One region of the Kitasatospora sp. NPDC059827 genome, then DNA from elsewhere that is predicted to be linked to it. Evidence: riboswitches for the same ligand, from Rfam matches in the RefSeq annotation. Region 1 holds a riboswitch; the other holds the start of a gene.
What was found. Region 1 has a riboswitch for ZMP and ZTP ahead of ACFV8H_RS17070 (glycine hydroxymethyltransferase). Riboswitches for the same ligand answer to the same signal wherever they lie in the genome.

Region 1 (11,562 bases):
CCTGCACCGACACGTCGAGCGCCGAGACCGGCTCGTCCGCGATGATCAGCCGCGGTTCGGGCGCCAGGGCCCGGGCGATGCCGATCCGCTGCCGCTGCCCGCCGGAGAACTCGTGCGGGTAGCGGTCCAGGTGCCCGGCGGGCAGGCCGACCTGCTCCAGCAGTTCGGCCGCGCGCTCGCGCCGCTGCGCCGCGTCCAGCGGGGTGTGCAGCCGCAGCGGGGTGTCGAGGGTCTGGGCGACGGTGCGGCGCGGGTTGAGCGAGGCGTACGGGTCCTGGAAGACCAGCTGGATCTCCCGGCTGAGCCGGCGGCGCAGCTCCCGGTCCGGCCGGGTGACGTCCTGGCCGTCGTAGCGGACGCGTCCGCCGGTGGGGCGTTGCAGCCCGGCCAGCACCCGGGAGGTGGTGGACTTGCCGGAGCCGGACTCGCCGACCAGTCCGAGCGTCTCGCCCGGGGCGATCCGCAGGCTCACCCCCTCCACGGCCCGGACCGGTTCGGCCCGGAGCGAGGGCAGGCGCCGCCGCCCGGGGAAGTGCACGGAGAGCTCCTCCACCTCCACCAGCCACCGCTCGGGGCGCTCAGGGCGCTCGGAGCGCCCGGGGCGATCGGGGCGCCCGGCCGCCGTCGGCCTGGGCGCGAACGTCCGGGTGGGCGACGGATCGTCGACCGTCGGAAGCGCGCTGCCCGGTACCGAGTCCAGCCGCAGCGCCGCGCCCACCAGGGCGCGGGTGTACGGGCGGCGCGGCGCGGCGAGCAGTTCGCCGGTCGGCGCGGACTCGACCTCGGCACCGTCGCGCAGCACCAGGGTGCGGTCCGTCGTCCCGGCGACCACGCCGAGGTCGTGGCTGACCAGCAGCACCGCCGTGCCGTGCTCGCGCTGCAACTCGCCCAGCAGGTCGAGGACCTGGCGCTGGACCCGGGCGTCGAGCGCGGTGGTCGGCTCGTCCGCGACCAGCAGCTTCGGGTCGTTCATCAGCGCCATCGCGATCATCACCCGCTGCCGCATCCCGCCGGAGAACTGGTGCGGGTAGTCGCGCAGCCGGGCGGCGGGGATGCCGACCCGGTCGAGCATCGCGGCCGCCCGTCGGCGGGCCTCGGCCCGCCCGGCCGCCGGGTGGTGCAGCCGGTACATCTCGGCGAGTTGGGCGCCGACGCCGTGGAAGGGGCTGAGCGAGGTGAGCGCGTCCTGGAAGACCAGTGCGGCCCGGGCGCCCCGCACCCCGCGCAGCACGGACTCCCCGGCGCCCACCAACTCCGTTCCGTCCAGCCGGACCGAGCCGGTGACGGTGGTGGCCCGCGGGTCGTGCAGGCCGAGCAGGGCCAGTCCGACGGTGGACTTCCCGGAGCCCGACTCGCCGACCAGGCCGAGGACTTCACCCGCCGCGAGGTCGAAGGACAGGCCCCGGACGGCGGTCACCGGGGCACCGCCGCGCGGATCGGCGAACTCGACCGTCAAGTCCCTGACACTGAGCACCGGTTCGGCATCCATCGCACGACCACCTTGGGATTCGGGAGACTTCATCGTTGCGGCTCCTCTCAGCCCAGCCGGATGCGCGGGTCGAGCCAGGCCACCGCCAGGTCCGCCAGCGCGACGAACAGCACCACGAAGCAGGCGGCCAGCAGCACCGCGCCGACCACGGCCGGCAGGTCCTGCCCGGACACCGCCTGGGCGGCGAACCGCCCGACCCCGTTCAGCCCGAACACCGTCTCGGTGATCACGGCCCCGCCGAGCAGTACCCCGGCCTCCAGCCCGAGCAGTTGCACCAGCGGCCCGGCGGCCCCGCGCGAGGTGTACTTGAGGTGGGCGCGCAGCCGGCCCAGCCCCTTGCCGCGGGCGGTGCGGACGTACTCCTCGTTCATGGTCTCCAGCAGCTGGGAGCGCGAGAGCCGGGCGAACACGGCCGAGTTGACGAAGCCGAGGACGAGCCAGGGGAGCAGCATCCCGCCCGCCCAGGCCGCCGGGTCCTCGCCGGGCGGGGTGTAGGAGGGCAGCGGCAGCAGGCCCGTGGAGTACACCAGCGCCCACTGCACGAGGTAGCCGAGGAAGTAGATCTGCACGCTCGCGCCGACCAGGGTGAAGCCGGACAGCAGCCGGTCGGTGCGGCGGCCGTGCCGCAGCGCGGAGACGAACCCGGTGCCGAGGCCGAGGACCAGCAGGACGGCGAGCGCCCCGGCGGTCAGCGAGAAGGTGACCGGCAGGTGCTCGGCCAGCGCCTCGGTGACGGGCTGGTGCAGTCGGTAGGAGTAGCCGAGGCAGGGGGCCGCGCAGTGGATGACCGAGCCGTCCACGTCGTTGATGTCCCGCCCGGCGACCACGCCGACCAGGTAGTCGGTGTACTGGGCGAGCAGCGGTTGGTCCAGGCCCATGCTCTGGCGCACCGCCGCGATCTGCCCGCTGTCGCAGCGCGGGCCGCAGGCGGCGCGGGCGGGGTCGGCGGGCGCGGCGTAGAAGAGGGCGAAGGCGGCGGCGGAGACCGCGAGCAGGACGCCGAGCGCCTGGAGGGTCCGCCGCAGGGCGAAGGAGAGCATGGCCGGTCCGGGGTCGACGGGACGGAGACGGAAACGGAAACGGAGACGGGGACGGGGCGGGAGCCGGGAGCCGGGGGCCTCGGAGTGTCAGCTCCAGAGGCCCCCGAGCCGTCACGACTTCAGGTACAGCCAGGTCAGCCCGACCGCCCCGTAGATCGGGTGGATGAACGCCCCGCCGACGTTGCTGCCGCGCAGCTGGTTGACCGTCGGGTAGGTGAGCGGCAGCACCGGCAGGTCCTTCATCACGGTCTGCTCCAGCGCGTACAGCTCCTTGGCCTTGGCGCGCGGTTCGCCGATCTGGTTGATCCGGTCGATCTCCTTGTCGACCGCGGGGTTGCGGTAGCGCGCGGAGTTGATGTCGCTGCCGGCCCGGCCGTCGAAGGAGAACGGGATCAGCGTGGACGGGGTCGGCCAGTCGACGGAGCTGGTCTCCTCGAACAGGTCGTACGGCGAGTCGGCCCGGTGCACCTCGTCCAGGAAGGCCTTGGGGTCGATCGGCTTGGGCACCACGGTGATGCCCGCCTTGCCGAAGCCGTCCACCAGCACCTGGGCGACGCGCTGCCCGTCCGGGGTGTTCTTGTACGCGTACGTCAGGCTGGCCGGCGCCTGCTCGGCCTTGGCGAGCGCGGCCTTGGCGGCCTCCGGGTCGCCCTCGGGCCTGGCCGGGTCGAGGTCGTACTTCTGCCAGTCGATCAGCGCGGGCGAGCTGAGCGTGGTGGCGAGCTCGCCGGTCCGGGAGCCGCCCTGGACCTGCCGGGCCTGCTGGCGCGGGTAGGCGAGGTTGAGGGCCCTGCGCACCTCGACGTCCGGCACCCGCTCGTTGTTGATCACCAGCTGGGTGACGAAGGCGCCCCGGCGGCCGGAGACGACCAGGTCCTTGGCCTTGGGGTCGGTGTCGGCGGACTGGTACAGCTCGGGGGAGAGCTCGTCGGAGGCGGTGGTGGCGTTGGCGCCGCCGTCCCGCCCGGAGAGGATCTCCTGGTTGCCGTTGAGTGCCTCCTTGCCGTACGTGAACACGAACTTGTCCGGGTACTGGTTGCGGATCGGGTCGGTCTCCGCCTTCCAGGCCGGGTTGCGCTCCAGCACCATGCGGGTGTTCTGGACGTGCTCGACGATCCGGTACGGGCCGCTGGCGAACGGCAGCCGGTCGTAGTCCGTCCCGGTGTCCTTGTCCCGGCGCACCGGGGAGGAGGAGGACTGCGCGGCCATGTACGGCACGTCGGCCTGCGGCTGCGGGAAGTGGAAGACCAGGGTGCGCTCGTCCGGGGTCCCGATCGCGTCCAGGTCACCGGCCTGCGGTCCGGCGTACTTGGCGCGCGCGGCCTCGTAGCTGGCCTCGCCGGTGAGCCACTGCGGCCAGTACGGCGGGCCGACCTCGTAGCCCTTGCCGAAGGTGCGCTCGATGCCGTACTTGACGTCCTGGGCGGTGATCGGCTTGCCGTCCTCCCAGGCCACGCCCTCCTTGAGCCGGTACGTCCAGGTGCGCCCGCCGTCGGTCGGGGTGCCGGTGTCGGTGGCCAGGTCGCCGACCAGCTTGGCCTTGCCGTCGACGACCTGGTACTGCGTCAGCTGGCGGCCCCAGAGCAGCGAGGCGTTGTACGAGGCGCCCGCGTAGACCTTCTGCGGGTCCAGGTGGCGGAACTCGACGCTGTTGTACACGTTGACCGTGCCGCCCGGGCGGGCGCCGGGGACGGCCGGGGCGGGGCCCGCGCTGTCCTTCTCGGTGCCGAGTGCCGCGGTCAGCGGCGAGGTCTCCTTGGCCGGGGCCCCGCCGGCGGCGGAGCCGGTGCTGCCGGCGCCTGCCGAGCAGGAGGTCGCCAGCAGGGCGGTGGCGATGACGGCGAGCGACGGTTTGGTCCAGCGCATGGCGAATCTCTCCTTGCCCCGACACGTCCGGTCGGGGCGGGCTCGGATGGTTGATCAGGGGAAGCGGAACGGGAAGCGGACGGGGCGGGGAAGCGGAAGGGGGGATCAGCGGGCGCGGCGCGGGTCCAGCGCGTCCCGGAGGGCGTCGCCGAGCAGGTTGAAGGCGAGCACGAACACCAGCAGGGCCACGCCCGGGAAGACCAGGTAGGTCGGGTCGGCCTGGAAGACCTCCGAGCCGCGCGAGATCATCCGCCCCCAGTCGGGGACGGGCTCGGTGATGCCGACGCCGAGGAAGGACAGTGCGGCCTCGGAGGCGACGAAGGTCGGCACGGCCATGGTGGCGTGCACGATCAGCTGGGAGCGGACGTTCGGCAGCAGTTCGTGGACGACGATGTGGAGGCGGCTCGCCCCCTGTGCCCGGGCGGACTGCACGAAATCCCTTTCCCGGAGCGATCGGACGGTGGCCCGGAGGGAAAGCGCGAGCGGAATCCAGCCGAACGCGGAGAAGACCAGGATCAGCACCAGGAACTGCATCCACTCCGGTTCCGCGGCGCCCGGATCGACCAGTCGGGACTGGATCACCGGGCTGAGCGCGAGCAGCAGGAGCAGGGTCGGAAAGGCCAGCAGCACATTGGCGAGGAACCCGAACAGCCGGTCCGCGATCCCGCCGAGGTAGCCGACCGCGACCCCGGCCAGCACGCCGAGCGTGGTGGTCACGGCGGCCGCGGCGAAGGCGATCAGCAGCGAGGTGCGGATGCCGTACAGCAGCTGGGTCAGCACGTCCCGGCCGAGGCCGGGCTCCAGGCCGAACCAGAACTCGCCGGAGATCCCGCCGTTCGGCAGCATCGGCAGGCCGCCGTCGCTGAGCAGGCCGGGAGTGTTCTGGCCGTAGTGCTCGACCGGGTTCTTCCCGTACAGGGCGGCGACCAGCGGCGCGGCCAGGGCGAGCAGCAGGAACAGCAGGACGACGGCCGAGGCGGCGGCGCCGACTCGGTCGCGCAGCACCCGGCGCAGCAGGCTCGGTGCGGCGGGCCCGGGGGTCGGCTCGGGGGTCGGCCCGGGGGCCGGACCGGTAACTGCGACTGTGTCGACCGCTGCCATGAGAGGCGTACTCCCCGAATTCTCCGCCGCCCCATGGGTGAGGGTGCGCTGGTGGGCATTTCCGAACCGGCTCCCGGGGGTTTCCCGGCGGCCGTTCGAGCGCCATCAGATCGGATGCGTCCGGCCTTCCGCAAATCACCGGAAGGCGCCCTTCGGGAATTCCTTCCGGACTGTTTCGGGAATTGTGGCGGCTTCATTTCCCCGCAACACGGCCGTTGCAGGAGAACGGACATAACGCACCGAAGCGGACCGCTCGTTCCGCATTCTGAGACCTCCGCCACAGTCCCCGGGGTATTGGTACGATCCCGGTGGACCGCGACTGGCGCGTAGGGATGGAATCGACCATCGGGAAGCGGTCCCGTGGATCCTCACGTCGTTGCCGAGCGCCTGGGCCGCCCCGCATCCCCACCAGGAGACCGCCATGGCCCAGCCCGAGCAGACGCCCCACACCACCGCGAGCCCCGCCGCCGACACCTCCTTCCGCAGCGCCCTGGACGTGGTGGCCGGCGTGGAGCCCCGGATCGCCGCCGCCATCGGCCGGGAGTTGGAGGACCAGCGCGCCTCGCTCAAGCTGATCGCCAGCGAGAACTACGCCTCCCCGGCCGTCCTGCTCACCATGGGCAACTGGCTCAGCGACAAGTACGCCGAGGGCACCGTCGGCCGCCGCTTCTACGCGGGCTGCCGCAACGTCGACACCGTCGAGGCGATCGCCGCCGAGCACGCCCGCGAGCTGTTCGGTGCCGAACACGCCTACGTCCAGCCGCACTCGGGCATCGACGCCAACCTCACCGCCTTCTGGGCGGTGCTCTCCCAGCGGGTCGAGAGCCCGGCCCTGGAGCGGGCCAAGGTGCGCAACGTCAACGACCTCACCGAGCAGGACTGGGCCGAGCTGCGCCAGGAGCTCGGCAACCAGCGGATGCTCGGCATGTCGCTGGACACCGGCGGCCACCTCACCCACGGCTTCCGGCCCAACATCTCGGGCAAGATGTTCGAGCAGCGCAGCTACGGCACCGACCCGGTCACCGGCCTGATCGACTACGACGCGCTGCGCGAGACCGCCCGCGAGTTCCGCCCGCTGATCCTGGTGGCAGGCTACTCCGCCTACCCGCGGCTGGTGGACTTCCGCAGGATGCGTGAGATCGCGGACGAGGTCGGCGCGACCCTCATGGTCGACATGGCGCACTTCGCCGGCCTGGTCGCGGGCAAGGTGCTGACCGGCGACCACGACCCGGTGCCGTACGCCCACATCGTCACCACGACCACCCACAAGTCCCTGCGCGGCCCGCGCGGCGGCATGGTGCTCAGCACCGCCGCCCTGGCCGAACACGTGGACCGCGGCTGCCCGTTGGTGCTCGGCGGCCCGCTCTCGCACGTGATGGCCGCCAAGGCCGTCGCCCTCGCCGAGGCCCGCCGTCCCGAGTTCCGCACCTACGCCCGCGCCGTGGTCGACAACGCCCGGGCGCTCGCCGAGGGCCTGCTGCGCCGCGGCGGCAAGCTGGTCACCGGCGGCACCGACAACCACCTGGTGCTCGCCGACGTCTCCGGCTACGGCCTGACGGGCCGTCAGGCCGAGGCGGCGCTGCTGGACTCGGGCATCGTCACCAACCGCAACTCCGTCCCGCAGGACCCGAACGGCGCCTGGTACACCTCGGGCGTGCGGCTCGGCACCCCGGCACTCACCACCCGCGGCCTGGGCGCCGCCGAGATGGACGAGATCGCGGCCCTGATCGACACCGTCCTGCGCGGCACCACCCCCACCACCGCGGCCAACGGCGCCCCCTCCAAGGCGAACTACGCCCTCGACGAGGCCCTCCGCGACGGCATCGCCAAGCGCGCCGCCGACCTGCTGGCACCGTTCCCGCTCTACCCGGGCGTCGACCTGGCCTGACCGGGCCCTGGCCTGACCGGCCCCCGGCCCGACCGTTCCCCGGCCCGACCGGCCCTTGGCCCGACCGGGCCGGAGGAGGCCGCCGTGACACCGGGCCGCCGAACGGAAGTTCGGCGGCCCGATGGTCGAGCGCCCCGCCCCGGCCGTCAAGCCCCCTAGTACTGGAGCGACTTGTACTGCAGGAACTCCTCCAGCCCGTGCCGCCCCAGCTCGCGGCCGAGCCCGGAGTCCTTGTAACCGCCGAACGGGGCCAGCGGGTTGAACCGGCCGCCGTTGAGGTCCACCTGTCCGGTGTCCAGCCGGCGGGCGAAGGCGGCGGCGGTGTCGGTGGTCGCCGCCCAGACACCGCCGGCCAGCCCGTAGGCGGTGCCGTTGGCGATCTCGACGGCGTGGTCCTCGTCGTCGTAGCGCAGGACCACCAGGACGGGGCCGAATATCTCCTCCTGGGCCACCGTCATCTCCGGGGTGACGTCGGCGAGGACGGTCGGCCGGACGTAGTGGCCGGTGGGGAGTTCGGCCAGTGGCTCCGGACCGCCGGCCACCAGCCGGGCGCCCCGGGTGAGCGCGTCCTCCAGGTAGCCGCGCACCCGCTCCAGCTGCCGGGCGTTGACCAGCGGGCCGATCCGGGTCCGCGGGTCGGCTGGGTCGCCCGGGACGTACTTCTCGGCGGCCTTGGCGGCGAGCGCGACCGCCTCCTCGTACTGGTCCGCGTGCACCAGCAGCCGGGTCCAGGCGCTGCACGTCTGGCCGGAGTTGGCGAAGACGTTGGCGACGTTCACGTTCACCGCGCGGGCCAGGTCGGCGCCCGGCAGCACCACGTTGGCGGACTTGCCGCCCAGCTCCAGGGCGACCCGCTTGAGCCCGCGCCCGGCCGTCTCGGCGACCTGCCGGCCGACGGCGGTGGAGCCGGTGAAGGACACCACGTCCACCTCCGGATGGGCGGCGAGCGCCGCGCCCGCGACCGCCCCGGTGCCGGTCACCAGGTTGAACACCCCGGCCGGGAAGCCGGCTTCGTCCACCAGCCGGGCGAACAGCCGGGCCACCAGCGGGGTGTCCTCGGCCGGCTTGAGGACCACCGGGCAGCCGGCCGCCAGCGCCGGGACGACCTTGGCCACGATCTGGTGCAGCGGGTAGTTCCACGGCGTGATCGCCGCGACCACCCCGGCCGGCTCGGCGAACACCACCGAGTTGCCGATCCGCTCCTCGAAGGAGTACCCGGCCAGCAGGCTCAGGTACGAGGTCGCCACGGTCAGCGGCAGCCCGGCGTGCACGGCCCCGGCGAAGCCGACCGGGGCGCCCAGCTCGGCGACCACGGTCGAGGTGATCTCGGCCTGGGCGTCGGCCAGTGCGTCCCGCAGCCGGGTGAGCGGCGCCAGCCGCTCCTCGCGGGTGGCGGCGGCCCAGCCCCGGGCCGCCCGGCGGGCCGCCGCGACCGCGGCGTCGACGTCGGCCGCCGCACCGGCCGGTACGGTGGCGAGCACCCGCTCGGTGGCGGGGTTGAGCACGGCGATCGTGCCGGAGTCCCGGGAGGGCCGCCAGGCACCGTCGATGTACTGGTCGCCGTACTCCGCGTACTCCTGCTGCACGGATCGTCCTTTCCACTGGTCAGCCGCCGTTCGGCCGACAGGGCGAGTCGGAAGGTCAGTCAAGGCGGCCGGACGGCCGCGCACAAGAGCCGATCCCGCCTCGGCCGGACAGGCACCCGCCGCGGTGGGCGGCGGACTCCGCGGCGGGGGCCTACTGTCGATGGGGGGCGCCTCGTGCACGAGCGGTGATCCGGTTCGTGTCCGGGGCCGGGCAGGCCGCCACCGCGCCGAGGTGCGGCTCGGAACCCGCAGGTCATCCGTACTGCTAAGGAGCATCCCGTGACCGACACCGCGTTGAAGGGCGAACCGCAGCAGCCCGTCGGGCCGGCCGTGTTGGAGGACGTACCAGGATGGTTCTGGGACCACGACCGGCACTCCTTCGAGTGGTTCCTCGGGCGCCAGGCGGAGCGGGGCGTCACCGGCCACCTCATGGAGATGGGCGCCTACCTCGGCCGCAGCGCGATCGTGATCGGGGAGCACCTCCGGCCCGGGGAGACGTTCACCGTCTGTGACCTGTTCGACTCGGACGCGCCGGACGACGAGAACTCCAGCGAGATGGACCACTCCTACCGGAGGACGCTGACCCGCTCGGCCTTCGAGGCCAACTACCTGTCCTTCCACGACCGGCTGCCGGACATCGTCCAGGCCCCGACCTCGGTGCTCGCGGGCGGACGGGTCCCGGCGGGGGCCTACCGCTTCGTCCACATCGACGCCTCGCACCTGTACGAGCACGTGGTGGGCGACCTCCAGGTGGCCCGGACCGCGCTGCAGGACCAGGGCGTCGTGGTCCTGGACGACTACCGGGCCCAGCACACCCCCGGCGTCGCCGCGGCGACCTGGGAGGCGGTGTTCAACCACGGCCTCAGGCCGATCGTGCTCACCGAGTGCAAGTTCTACGGCACCTGGGGCGACCCGGAGCCGTTCCAGCGCGACCTGCTCGACCGGGTGGACCTCGCCGTCGGCTGCGAGCTCAGCGCCGAGACCCTCAACCACCGGCAGGTGCTGCGGATGACCGGCAGTACGGAGGGCATCCGGCCGTTCCGCCCCTCCCGGCACCGGCCGGGGGAGGCCGGGGCGTCGGCGCCCGAGGACGCGGACCGGACGGCCCGGGACGAGGCCGCGCTGGACCTCGCCGCCCGCCGCGCCCGCGCCGCCGAGGCGCGCCGCCCGGTCAACGTCGCCAAGCGCGCCGCCAAGGACCTGCTGCCCCCGCTGCTCACCTCGGCGATCCGCCGCGCCCGCCGGGGCTGACCTGGGCCGCCCCGGCCTCCGGCCCCGGCGACGCCGAAGGGCCGGTCGGAAACCCGACCGGCCCTTCCTTGCTGTGTACCCGCTCAGACCCGCGAAGGCTCCGAGGCCCCGGCGGACGCCTCAGCCTCAGCCTCCGCCTCGGCCGCCAGTTCGCGGCGCACCTCGGCCAGCGAGGGGTTGGCCCAGGCGCTGGCGACGCCCCAGTAGTAGAAGGCCAGGCCGATCGCGGCCACGATCAGCAGGTCCCAGCCCTCCGGCAGGTAGCCGTGCCCGCCGAAGTCGGAGCTGCCGGCCCAGGAGACCCCGGCCATCACGAACAGGTAGGCGACCATCCAGGCGCCCGCCTTGAGGTGCGGCTTCAACTGCTCGAAGGGCTTGCGCAGCTCGTACCAGGCCCAGATCGGCAGACCGGCGGCCATCAGCAGGATGACCTTGCCGGTGAGCGGCCAGCGGGCCCAGTACAGCACCAGCGAGCCGAAGACCATCGCGACCGGCGCGATCACCGGCATGGCCTTGAGCTTCACCGGGCGCTGGAGGTCCGGCGCGAGGCGGCGCAGCGCCATCACGGCGACCGGGCCGGTGATGTACGAGATCACGGTGGCGACGGAGACGATCTCGGCCAGCGAGCCCCAGCCGCGGAAGACCGCGAGGAACAGGAAGGCGACCACCAGGTTGAGCACCAGCGCCGGGCGCGGGATGCCGGTCTTGGCGTCGACCCTGCCGAAGAGCTTCGGCAGGTGGCCGTTCTCCTGCACGCCGTGGATCATGCGCGAGGTGGTGGCGGCGTAGATCATGCCGGTGCCGGACGGCGAGACGAAGGCGTCCGCGTAGAGCAGCAGCGCGAGCCAGTTGATGCCCCAGGCGATCGCGAGGTCCGCGAGCGGCGAGGTGTAGGAGAGGCTGCTCCAGCCCTGCGACAGGTCGGCGGCCGGGATGGCGCCGATGAACGCGATCTGCAGCGCGACGTAGATCACCAGGGCGATCAGGATCGAGCCGATGACGGCCTTCGGCAGCGACTTGCCGGGGTTGCGGGCCTCGCCGGCCAGGTTGAGCGGGGACTGGAAGCCGTTGAAGGCCCAGACGATGCCGGAGACGGCGACGGCGGTGAACACCGCGCTCCAGCCGTTCGGCGCGAAGCCGCCCTGGTCGGTGAAGTGCGAGGTGTCGAAGTGCGCGAGGAGCAGCGCGCCGGCGGTGAGCGTCGGCACGACGACCTTGAACACCGTGATCGCGGTGTTGGTCTTGGCGAACAGCGTGATCGCGAACCAGTTGAGGGCGAAGTACACGAGCAGCAGCACGCTGGCGAGCGCCACCCCGCTGACGGTGAGCTCCTTGCCGTCG
Region 2 (11,562 bases), on a different contig from region 1:
TGGTCGGCGGCCTGTCCAGCGAGGAGATCGCCCGGGCGTTCCTGGTGCCGGTGCCCACCGTGCAGGCCCGGATCACCCGCGCCAAGAAGACCATCGCCGCCGCGCACATCCCCTTCGAGCTGCCGCCGCGGCGGGAGCGGCGTGAGCGCCTGGGCGCCGTCCTGAGCGTCCTGTACGTGGTCTTCACCGAGGGCTCGACGGCGACCGCCGGCACCGACCTGCTGCGCCCCGACCTCGCCTACGAGGCGCTGCGGCTGGCCCGGACGCTGGCCGCCCTGCTGCCCGACGAACCCAAGGTGCACGGGCAGCTCGCCCTGTTCGAGCTCACCGCCTCGCGCTTCCCGGCCCGCACCGGCCCGGACGGGGAGGCGGTGCTCCTGGAGGACCAGGACCGGCGCCGCTGGGACCACTCGGCGATCCGCCGCGGCCTGGCGGCCCTGGGCCGGGCCGCCGCCCTCGGGCGGGGCCTGGGCCCGTACGGCCTCCAGGCGGCGATCGCGGCCTGCCACGCGGCGGCGCCCGGCGTGGCCGACACCGACTGGGAACGGATCGTGCTGCTCTACGAGGCGCTCGGCCGGGTGGCGCCGTCCCCGGTGGTCGAACTCAACCGGGCGGTGGCCGTCGCGATGGCCGAGGGGCCGGGGCCCGCGCTCGCCCTGGTCGACGACCTGGCCGTCTCCGGGCGCCTGTCCGGCTCCCACCTGCTGCCGGGCGTGCGCGGCGAACTGCTGACCCGCCTGGGGCGCACCGGCGAGGCCCGGGCGGAGCTGGAACTCGCGGCCCGGCTGTGCCGCAACGCCCGCGAGCGGGCGGTGCTGCTGCGCAAGGCGGCCGCGCTCGACGGCGCGGGCTGACTCCGCAGGCGACTCCGCGGGGTGACTTCGCACAATGACTCCGCAGGGTGACCGAACGTACGGCCCGGCGTCCGAGGTGCGGACGCGGGGCCGTACGGCCCGGCCGTTCAGCCGTTCAGCACTGGGGCCGGCGGCCGTGGTTGGCCCCGCGCTTGGCCCGGGCCTTCTTCTTGCGGCGGCGCTTCGACGACATGGCGACTCCTCTCGCAACCGGCCCCCTGATCCCCCGGCCTTCCACCGTTCCACACCCGGGCCGCCCCGGCCCGTCGAAGGACCCCGGCACCCCGGGGCCGAGCGCTCAGGGACCAGGTCAGGCCTGGCCCGCCAGGGCGGCGCGCCAGGCGGGGCTGTCCACGTAGTGGTTGTCGAAGCGCTCGGCGGAGGCGGCGATCGCCCCCGGGTCGGTCTCGCCGCGCATGACGGTCCCCAGCAGGCGCAGGTAGTCGAAGCGGTCCATGCCGGGGGCGAAAACGAACAGCACGTCGGCCTCGGAGCCCGGGGCGGCGGCGAAGGCGTGCGGGGTGTGCGGGGGCACGGCCAGGAAGTCGCCCGCGTTCAGGACGGTGACCTCCTCGCCGACCAGGACCCGCAGCGAGCCGCTGATCACGAAGAACAGCTCCGTCGCCCGGGTGTGGAAGTGCGCCGGGGCCCCGACCGCGCCCCGGGCGAAGGCGGAGCGGTAGACGGTGAAGCCGCCCTCGCCGGGGGACGTCTCGGCGAGCAGGGTCATGGTGGCGCTCGGGTCGGCGCAGGTCTCGGCCTCACTGTGGCGGGCCAGGACCGGGGCGGTGGCGGGGGCGGCGGTGGGGGCGGGGGCGGTGTTCTTCGTCGTCGTCATGGGACCAGCCTAGGAGCGGAAAGACCCATGATCATGGGGCAATCGAGCACCGTTTCCATGGGTCAATTGGATACGGCAGGTGCGCCCGCGCGACGGCACGGGGGCTGTCCTCGGACCGCCAACACCCCTACGGCGCAGGGACTTTAGGGTGGGCGTCATGATGAAGCCCGCCCTGGTACTCACCGCCGCCCTGGCCCTGTCCGCGGCCGCCGTTCCCACCGCCACCGCCGCCGCACCGGCCACACCGGCCGCCACCGCCACCGCCACCGCCGCCGCCACCGATCCGCTGGAACGCTTCCAGCACCAGGCCCTCACCTGGGGCCCTTGCCAGGATCCGGAGTTGGCCGCCGCCGGCGCCGAGTGCGCCACGCTCACCGTCCCGCTGGACTACCGCGCGCCCGACGGCCGCACCCTGCCCGTCGCCGTCTCCCGGATCCGCTCCGCCGACCCCGCCGCGCGGCACGGCATCCTGCTGTCCAACCCGGGCGGCCCCGGCAACCGCGGACTGGCCCTGCCGGTCGAGCTGCGCGACCGGCTGGCCCCGGCCACGGCCGCCGCCTACGACCTGATCGGGATGGACCCGCGCGGGGTGGGTGCCAGCGGCGGCCTCGACTGCGGCCTGAACCACGGCACTTGGCTGCGCTCCGCGGGCAGCGGCGCGGCCGGCTTCCGGGAGAGCTGGCGCCTGGCGAAGGCGGACGCCGACGCCTGCCTGGGCAAGTACCCGGACCTGCTGCCGCACCTGACCACCCGCAACACCGCGCGCGACCTGGACGTGCTGCGATCCGCCCTGGGCGAGCAGCGCACCTCCTTCTTCGGCCAGTCCTACGGCGCGCTGCTGGGCGCGGTGTACGCGCAGCTGTACCCGGGCCGGGTGGACCGCCTGGTGCTGGACAGCGCGCCGGACCCGGCCCGGTACGGGGTCCGGACGCTCCAGGACATGGGGGCCGCCAACGAGCGGGCGCTGGACGACTTCGCCACCTGGGCCGCGCCCCGCGACGGCCGGTACCGGCTGGGCGCGACGGCGGCGGCGGTGCGCGCCACCGTGCAGGGCCTGGTCCGGCGCGCCGAGGCGGCGCCGATCGGCATCGACGGGTTCCACCTCGACGGCGCCCTGCTGCCGTTCCTGCTCACCGTCTGCCAGGGCGACGACCGCGACAACGCCGACTACGCGGACGTGCTGCGCCAGTTGCTGGACGCCGCCGACGGCAGGCCGGTGCAGGCGAGCCCGACCCTGCACGCGCTGCTGACGGCCGTCCTGCTGCCCGACCCGCAGGCCGGCGCCGACCTCGCCGCCGCGATCGGCTACCTGTGCGACGACGTGGCGATGCCGCGCTCGCCCGGGTGGTACGCGGCCGCCGTGGAACGCTCCCGCGCCACCCGGCCCGTCTTCGGGCCGGTGTTCAACGGGCCGACGCCGTGCGCGAGTTGGCCGACGGACCCGCAGGAGCCGTTCGTCCAGGTGCGCAACGCGGTGCCCGCCCTGCAGATCCAGTCCACCGGCGACACCCACGCCCCCTACGCCGGCGCCCTGGCCCTGCACGCCCGGCTGTCCGCCTCCCGGCTGCTGACCGTCCCCGGCCGCATCCACACCGTCCTCCTCAACGGCTACAGCCCCTGCGCCCAGCACGCCGTGGACGCCTACCTGTCCACCGGCGTGCTGCCGCCGGCCGACGCCACCTGCTGAGGCGGCGTGGCCGGGGCGGCCGGGGCGGCGGCCGCCCCGGCGGCCCTCACGTCACTGGCCCACGCGGCCGTCCACGCACTCGCGCAGCAGGTCGGCGTGGCCGCAGTGGCGGGCGTACTCCTCGATGCGGTGCACCTGGACCTCCCGGACCGAGAGCCGCTGCTTGCCGAGGCGCTCGCCGAGGTCCGGGTGGGCGGCCAACGCGGCGTCCAGGGCGGCCTGTTCGCGCTCCAGGTCGCGCCAGGCGGCCTCGACCAGGGCCGGGTCGGGGAGCGCCCCGTCGAAGTCGGCGTCGCGGGCGCCGTAGAGCTTGGGCTGCGGCTCGCCCTCGCGGATCCAGTTGTGCCAGTCGCGTTCCACCTCGGCCAGGTGGCGCACCAGGCCGAGCAGCGACATGGTCGAGGGCGGCACCGAGCGCCGGGCGAGCTGCTCGGCGTCCAGGCCCTCGCACTTCATCCGCAGGGTGAGGCGGTAGTTGGCCAGGTAGTCCTCGAGGGTGGCGGCTTCGCCGTCCGGGGCGGGGCCTTCACTGTTGCGCGGATCGTCGGCCGGGTCGGCCCACATGTCGGGGTAGACGGTGGCCTGGGTCCATCGCTCGGGTCGCTCGCTCATCCCCGCATGATCGCCCGCAACCAGCGCGCCCTTCAACCGAGTTAACGCACCACCCGGCCACCCCGCTCGGTTACCCTGGGGGCGGGCCGTGACTGGCGCTGGGGTGGGGTACCACCGGGGAGCGGCCTGACATCCGTCGATGCCGTGCGCCTGGGCGACTCGTACGAGCTCAGGAGCACCCCTGTGACCGATCTCCAGCAGGCCCGCCTCATGGACGGCACCGGTGCGGCGCGCCGGATCACCGGGACCAGCGCGGCCGCGGCCGCCGAGCTGCACCGGCGCACCGGGACGGCGCCCTGTCTGGCGACCGTCCTGGTCGGCGAGGACCCGGCCTCCGTGACGTACGTGCGCATGAAGCGCGCCGCCTGCGCCCGGGCGGGCATCGCCTCGCGGCACGTGGCCCTGCCCGCCTCGGTGAGCACCGCCGAACTGGTCGACGCGGTCGGCGGGTTGTCCGCGGACCCGCGGGTGCACGGCATCCTGGTCCAGCACCCGGTGGGCCCGCACATCGACGAGCGCGCCGCGTTCGAGGCGATCGCCCCGGAGAAGGACGTCGACGGGGTGACCACGCACTCCTTCGCGGCGATGGGCTTCGGCCTGCCGGGCTTCGTCTCCTGCACGCCCGGCGGGATCGTGCGGCTGCTGGACGAGTACGGCGTCGACCTCGCGGGCAAGCACGCGGTCGTGGTGGGCCGCAGCGCCATCCTGGGCCGACCGGCGGGCCTGCTGCTGCTCGGGCGGGACGCCACCGTGACGTACTGCCACTCGCGCACCACCGATCTGCGCTCACTGGTGCGGGCGGCGGACGTGCTGGTCGCGGCGGTGGGGCGGCCGCGGTTCATCGCGGGGGCGGACGTCAAGCCGGGCGCGGTGGTGGTCGACGCGGGCTACCACCCGGGCCCGGTGGGCGACGTGGACTTCGGGACGGCCCGGCTCCGGGCCTCCCTGATCACGCCGGTGCCGGGCGGGGTGGGACCGATGACGATCGCGGTGCTGCTGGCCCAGACGGTGGAGGCGGCGGAGCGCCAACTCCGGTGAGCATCAGCCCCGTTGGGCGCCAGCCCCGGTGGGCGTCAGCCCCGGTGGGCGTCAACTCGGGTGGGCGTCAGCCCCGGTGAGCGTCGGCTGCCGCCCGCAGGGAGCCGAGGAAGCCGGCCACCGCGGGCGGCACCCGCTGCCCCTTGCGGGTGGCGGTGCAGACGTGCCGCACGGGGGTGTCCTGGGGGTGGAGGGGGACCAGGGCGATGTCGGGGCGGGCGGCGCGGGCGGCCAGGGCGGGGATGAGGGTGGGGCCCAACCCCGCGGCGACCAGGCCGAGTTTGGCGGCCCAGGCGCCGACGGCGTACTCGATGCGGGGCTGGAAGCCGCTGCGCAGGCAGGCGGCGAGCAGGGTGGACCCGGGGTCGCGGCGGGCGGCGATCCAGGGTTCTTCGGCGAGTTCGGCCAGCCGCAGGCGGCGCCGGCCGGCGAGGCGGTGGCCGCGCGGGAGGGCGACCAGGACGGGGTCGGCGAGCAGCGGGTGCAGCTCGAACCGGTCGGTGTCGTAGGCGTCCTGGGGGTCCTCGGCGTAGGAGGCGACCACGGCGAGGTCGATGGTGGCGTCGGCGAGGCGCTCCAGCAGCTGGGCGCTGAGGCCTTCGGTGAGGGTGGTCTCGACCTGCGGGTGGGCGGTGCGGAAGGCGGCGAGGGCGGCGGGGACGAGTTCGGCGTTGGCGCTGTCGAAGGCGCCCACCCGCAGGCGTCCGGCGTCGAGTTCGGTGAGGGCGACGAGGTCGCGGCGGGTGGTGTCGAGGCGTTCCAGCAGGGCCTCGGCGTGCGGGAGCAGGGCGCGGCCGTGTTCGGTCAGCCGGACCCCGCGGGCCAGGCGGTCGAACAGCGGGGCGCCCAACTCGGCTTCCAGGGTGGCGATCTGGCGGGAGACCGCGGACTGGGTGAAGCCCAGGCGCTCGCCGGCGGCGGTGAAGGAGCCCAGGTGGGCGACGATGCGGAAGACGTCCAGCCAAGCCATGTCCATGGCGCATGAGTACCATGCGAGACATTCGTTTGTCGCCTGGCTCGGGGCTGCCTAGCGTGGGGGCCATGGAAAAGATCGCCTTTCTGGGCCTGGGCCGGATGGGGCTGCCGATGGCCCGTCGCCTGGCCGCCGCCGGCTACCCGTTGACGGTGTGGAACCGCACTCCCGGCCGCGCCGACGGCCTGACCGAGGCCGCCGACCCGGCCGGGGCGGTGGCCGGGGCCGGCATCGTCGTCACGATGCTCTCCGACCCGCAGGCCGCCGCCGAGGTCGCCGGGCGCTTCACCGCCGCGCTGGCCCCCGGCACCCTGTGGATCGACATGTCCTCGATCGGCCCGCGCGCCCTCGCCGGGCTGCGCGGGCGACTGCCGGACGGCGTGGCCCTGGTGGACGCCCCGGTGCTGGGCAGCGTCGGCCCGGCCGCCCGCGGCGAGCTGACCGTCTACGCGGGCGGCGAGGACGCCGACCTGGAGCGCGCCGAGCCGGTGCTGTCCCACCTGGGCCGGGTGCGGCGCTGCGGGGGCCCCGGTGCGGGGGCGGCGTTGAAGGTGGTGGTGATGGGCGCGATCGTCACCTCGGTCGCCGTACTGGACGAAGTGCTGTCGGTGGCGGGCGAGTTGGGCGTGCCGCAGGAGCAGGCGCTGGAGGTGCTGGCGGCCGGGCCGCTCGCGGGGGTGGTGGCCCGGGCGCGCAGCGCGGAGTCGGACTTCCCGGTGCGGCTGGCCGCCAAGGACCTCGCCCTGGCGGGCGGCGGCCCGCTGCTGGCGGCGGCCCGTCAGGCGCTGCTGGCGGACCCGTCGATCGCGGACCGGGACCTGTCGGCGGTGGTGCGGGCGCTGCGGGAGGACTGAGCCCCCGGGCGGCGCGCCGGGGACGGGCCCGCCCCGGCACTCGGAGGAACGTCCAGCTCCGACCCGTCCGCGGCGCGGGCCACTTGGTGGCCGCCGCCGATGGCCGGGCGCGCGCGCCGTCCGGTGTAGTGGGGGGCGTCCGCCGCGACCACCGATGAAGGGCGCCCCTTGTCCGCTCGCACCGCCGTGCAAGGCGTCGTCCGACTCGCCGGGCCCCGGCTGCCCCTGGTGTCCTTCCTCGCCCGGCTGCCCGCCGCGCTGTGCCCGACCGGGACGCTGCTGATGGTGACCGCGCTGGACGGGGTGGGCCGCGGCGGGGTGGTGGCGAGCCTGCTGTGGGGCGGGCAGGCGGTGGGCGGGCCGCTGCTGGGCCGGCTGGCCGACCGGCGCGGCCACCGTCCGGTGATCCTGGCGGCGTCGCTGGCCAACGCGCTGCTGACGGCCGCCCTGGTGGTGGCCTCGGTCGGCGGCCTGGCGCCGGCGGTGCAGGCCGGGTGCGCGGCGCTGGCGGGTTTCACCGTGCCGCAGATCGGGCCGCTGTCACGGACCCGCTGGATCGCGCTGGCGGGCGGGCGCCGTGACGGCCACGAACTGGTCGGCCCGGCGCTGGCCTTCGACGCGGTGGTGGACGAGACGAGTTTCGTGGCCGGCCCCGCCCTGGTCGGGGTGCTGGCCTGGGCGGTGCACCCGGCGGCGGGCCTGGTGTGCGCGGCGGTGCTGATGGCGGTGTTCGGCACGGTGTTCGCGCTGCACCCGACGGCCCCGGCGCCGGCGCCCGCGGTGGCAGCGGCGCCCGCGGCGGCGGGGCGCACGGCGGCGGCGGGGCGGGTGCTGTCCGGGCCGCTGCTGGTGCTGATCGCCGTGACGGTGCTGCAGGGCGTGGTGTTCGGCGCCGCCAACACCGGCGTGCAGTACCTGGCCCGGGGGGACGCGGGCGTCGGCGGCCTGGTCTGGTCGGCGATGGGGGTGAGCAGCGCGGCGGCCGGGGTCCTGCTGGCCTCGTTCGCGGAGCGTTTCGACCTCACCGCGCGGCTGCGCACGGCGGTGGCGGCGCAGGCGGTGCTGCTGCTGGGGCTGCTGCCGGTGGGCGGGGTGGCGGGTGCGGCGGTGGCGGTGGGGGCGGTGGGGTTCGCGGTGGCGCCGGCGCTGATCGCGGTGTTCGGCCTGGTGGAGCGGGTCGCGCCGGCGGGCCGGATGGCGGAGGCGATGACGCTGCTGGGCAGCGGGCTGATCGCGGGGCAGGGGCTGGCGGTGACGGGGGTGGGGCCGCTGGTCGGCGCGCACGGGCACCTCGCGGCGTTCGCGCTGGCCTGTGCGGCCGGGGCGCTGGCCCTGCTGCTGGTGCTGGCGCTGGTGCGGCTGCGGCGGTTCCCGCCGGCCCGGCCGGCGCCGGCCCCGGCGCTCGCGGCGGCGGCCGCGTCCTCCTGAGTCCCGGGGCCTCCTGACGCCCGAACGCCCCCGAGCTCCCCGGGCCGTCAACCGCGGGCCGTCAACCGCGGGCCGTCAACCGCGGGCCTCCCCCGATTCCACCCCGGGGCCGGTCAACCACCGTCCCCCTGTTCGCCCGTTCAGGGGGGCTGGTGTGCGGGCCGGGGGGCGTGGGCCGTAGCGTCGTGGCGGCGGACGGCAACGGCCCGGGGAGGCGGCACGCGTGCAGGTCATGAGGGCTGGGCGGGGCGCGGCGGCGCTGGCGCTGGCGGCGGTGGTGCTGGCGGCGTCGGCGTGCGGGGCCGCTCCCTCCGGGGGCGGCCCGGACGGCGCCGCCCGGGCCGGCCGGGCGCCGCGCGCGGACGCGGGCGGCGGGGCCGCGCCGGATCCGCAGGGCCGTCCGCTGGCGCTGGTCTACCGGGGCCCGGCGGCCTGCGAGGGCTGCCCGGAGGCGGCGCACGACCTGCTGGAACACGACGGCTTCGCGGTGCGCTACATCGGGCCCGAGGAGGAGGTCCGCTTCGGCCCGGACGCGCTGTCCGGCGCGGCGCTGTACGTGCAGCCGGGCGGCACCAACGGGCAGGAGGTGTCCACCGCCTGGCACCTGTTGCAGCAGGACCCGGGCTTCTCCCCCGAGCTGGTGCGCGCCTACGTGCGCGGCGGCGGGCACTACCTGGGGCTGTGCATGGGCGGCTACCTGGCCGGCCACGACCCCGGCTACGGCCTCCTGCCGGGCGACTCCGGGCAGTACATCAGCTCCGGGGGCGCCACCGTCACCGACGAGCAGGACCACCTGGTCGACGTCTCCTGGCGCGGGCAGCCGCAGCGGATGTACTTCCAGGACGGCCCGTACTTCGACCTGGAGGGCCCGGGCGCCCAGGTGCTGGCCCGCTACACCAACGACCGGGCCGCGGCCGCCATCGCCCCGTACGGCTCGGGCCGGGTGGCGGTCAGCGGCCCGCACCCGGAGGCCCCGGCCGAGTGGTACCGCGACTACGGCCTCTCCGACGAGTCCCCGGCCGGCCTGGCCCTGGGCGGGGACCTGGTGCACACCCTGCTGGGCACGGCGCCGAAGTCCTGAACCGGGCTCCGAACGGCGCCCCCACCCCGCCCCACCCTGAGCCGTCCCCGAGCCGACCCCGACCCCGTCGGCCCGGCCCTCGCGCGCACTAGTGCACCCACGGGCGCCACCGCAGGCCACCGGCCTGCGCCGAGCCCCCCTCCGGGGACGGGCAACCACCCCCGGACCGACCCCGAAGCACCCTAGTGCACTAGTGCGCCAACCCCAAACAACCGCAGAACAAAGCTTGTTGAGCACGATGCGTACGGCGTACGGTTGCGGGCATGGAGAACACCGACATCCTCGTCTCCGGCGCCGGCATCGCCGGCCCCGCCCTCGCCCACTGGCTGCGCCGCCACGGCTTCAACCCCACCGTCGTCGAGCGGGCCCCCGCCCCGCGCCCCGGCGGGCAGGCCGTCGACCTGCGCGGCGCCGGACGCACCGTCATCGAGCGGATGGGCCTGATGGAGCGCGCCCGCGCGCTGTGCGTGGAGCAGCGCGGCATCGCCCTGGTCGACACCCGCGGCCGGCACACCGCCCGGATGCCCGTCGAGCTGTTCGGGGGCGAGGGCATCGTCTCCGAGCTGGAGATCCTGCGCGGCGACCTCGCCGACCTGCTCCGGCAGGCCACCGACGGCGTCGAGTACCTGTACGACGACACGGTCACCGCCCTGGCGGAGGACGCCGACGGTGTCACCGTCCACTTCGAGAACGCCCCCACCCGCCGCTTCCACCTGGTCGTCGGCGCCGACGGGCTGCACTCGGCGGTGCGCCGCCTGGCCTTCGGCCCGGAGTCGGGGCACTACCGCCCGCTCGGCGGCCACCACTGCTGGTTCACCGTCCACGACCCGGCGCTGGAGGGCGAGTTGGACGGCTGGTTCCTGATGTACAACGCCCCCGGCGGGCTGGTCGCCGCCGCCCGGCCCGGCCGGCTGCCCGGGGAGGTCAAGGCCTCCCTGGCCTTCCGCTCCGGCCCGCTCGCCCTCGACCGTCGCGACGACGCCGCCAGGCGCCGCCTGCTCGCCGACCGCTTCGCCGGCGCCGGCTGGCGGGTGGAGCGCCTGGTCGCGGGCATGGCCGCCGCCGACGACTTCGCCTTCGACTCCTTCGGCCAGATCCACCTGGAGCGCTACAGCCGCGGCCGCGTCGCCCTGCTCGGCGACGCCGGCTACAGCCCCAGCCCGCTCACCGGCCTGGGCACCAGCCTCGCCCTGGTCGGCGCCTACCTGCTGGCCGGTGAACTCGCCGCCGCGGCGGGCGACTTCACCACCGCCTACGCCCGCTACGAGGAGCTGATGCGCCCCTACGTGACCCGCGCCCAGGAGCTGCCGCCCGGCGGCGTCGGCGGCTACGCCCCCGACAGCGCCCTGATGATCCGCCTGCGCGCCGCCTCGATGCGCTGGATGGGCCGCTGGCCGCTGCGCGCCGTCCTGGCCGCCCAGTTCGCCAAGGCCGGCGACATCGCCCTGCCCGACTACCCGCTGCCCGCCCGTGCCGGTTCCCCGACTTGCACCTCACGCGGCTTGACGTCCTCCCGGCCCTGATGGACCGGAATTCCTGCCACCCGCACGTGCGGGTCTCGGTGGGTTCCTGCTTCACCACGCTGCGCCGGAACGGGTCCGGTCTCACCTGCGCTCCACGAGGCGTTTAGCCTGTCCGCCCGTCCGGCGGCCAGGATGTTGCGGGCGGCATTGACGTCGCGGTCATGCACGCTCCCGCAGGCGCTGCACATCCACTCCCGGATGCTCAACGGTTTGGGGCCGTCCTTGACACCGCAGGCCGAGCAGACCTGCGAGGTCGGCTCGAACCGGCCGATCCTGCCGAAGCAGCGCCCATACTTCGCCGCCTTGTACTCCAGCATGGCGACGAACGCGGACCATCCCGCATCGTGGACGGACTTGGCGAGCCTGGTCCGGGCAAGCCCCTTGACCGCAAGGTCTTCGACATACACCGCTTGGGTCTCGCGGATGATCGCCGTGGAGAGCTTGTGCTGCCAGTCCCGCCGCCGGTCCGCCACACGGGCATGCTGTCGGGCGACCTTCTTCCGAGCCTTGGCCCGGTTGTTGCTGCCTTTGGCCTTGCGACTGAGGGCCTTCTGCATCCGCTTGAGCTTCTTCTCCGCGCGACGCAGGAACCTCGGGGAATCCACCTTCCTGCCGTCCGAGAGCACCGCAAAGTGGGACAGGCCGAGGTCGACACCGACCTCGGCCGTCGTTTC

Region 2: it holds a riboswitch for ZMP and ZTP, as region 1 does, so the genes downstream of both, ACFV8H_RS17370 (bifunctional 5,10-methylenetetrahydrofolate dehydrogenase/5,10-methenyltetrahydrofolate cyclohydrolase) here and ACFV8H_RS17070 (glycine hydroxymethyltransferase) in region 1, are expected to answer to the same signal.

Annotation. Positions count from the first base shown of each region.
Region 1 covers NZ_JBHWIV010000023.1:75,567-87,128, reverse strand. The annotation lists gene ACFV8H_RS17090 (dipeptide ABC transporter ATP-binding protein) at 1-1,489, opposite strand, end outside; gene ACFV8H_RS17085 (ABC transporter permease) at 1,537-2,529, opposite strand; gene ACFV8H_RS17080 (ABC transporter substrate-binding protein) at 2,641-4,395, opposite strand; gene ACFV8H_RS17075 (ABC transporter permease) at 4,501-5,496, opposite strand; ZMP/ZTP riboswitch at 5,802-5,896, shown strand; gene ACFV8H_RS17070 (glycine hydroxymethyltransferase) at 5,918-7,384, shown strand; gene ACFV8H_RS17065 (aldehyde dehydrogenase family protein) at 7,540-8,970, opposite strand; gene ACFV8H_RS17060 (class I SAM-dependent methyltransferase) at 9,250-10,221, shown strand; gene ACFV8H_RS17055 (APC family permease) at 10,305-11,562, opposite strand, start outside.
Region 2 covers NZ_JBHWIV010000024.1:27,413-38,974, reverse strand. The annotation lists gene ACFV8H_RS17390 (RNA polymerase sigma factor) at 1-854, shown strand, start outside; gene ACFV8H_RS17385 (cupin domain-containing protein) at 1,165-1,692, opposite strand; gene ACFV8H_RS17380 (alpha/beta fold hydrolase) at 1,850-3,379, shown strand; gene ACFV8H_RS17375 (DinB family protein) at 3,431-3,991, opposite strand; ZMP/ZTP riboswitch at 4,070-4,154, shown strand; gene ACFV8H_RS17370 (bifunctional 5,10-methylenetetrahydrofolate dehydrogenase/5,10-methenyltetrahydrofolate cyclohydrolase) at 4,202-5,029, shown strand; gene ACFV8H_RS17365 (LysR family transcriptional regulator) at 5,097-6,005, opposite strand; gene ACFV8H_RS17360 (NAD(P)-dependent oxidoreductase) at 6,071-6,856, shown strand; gene ACFV8H_RS17355 (MFS transporter) at 7,025-8,284, shown strand; gene ACFV8H_RS17350 (BPL-N domain-containing protein) at 8,517-9,365, shown strand; gene ACFV8H_RS17345 (FAD-dependent monooxygenase) at 9,629-10,888, shown strand; gene ACFV8H_RS17340 (RNA-guided endonuclease InsQ/TnpB family protein) at 10,819-11,562, opposite strand, start outside.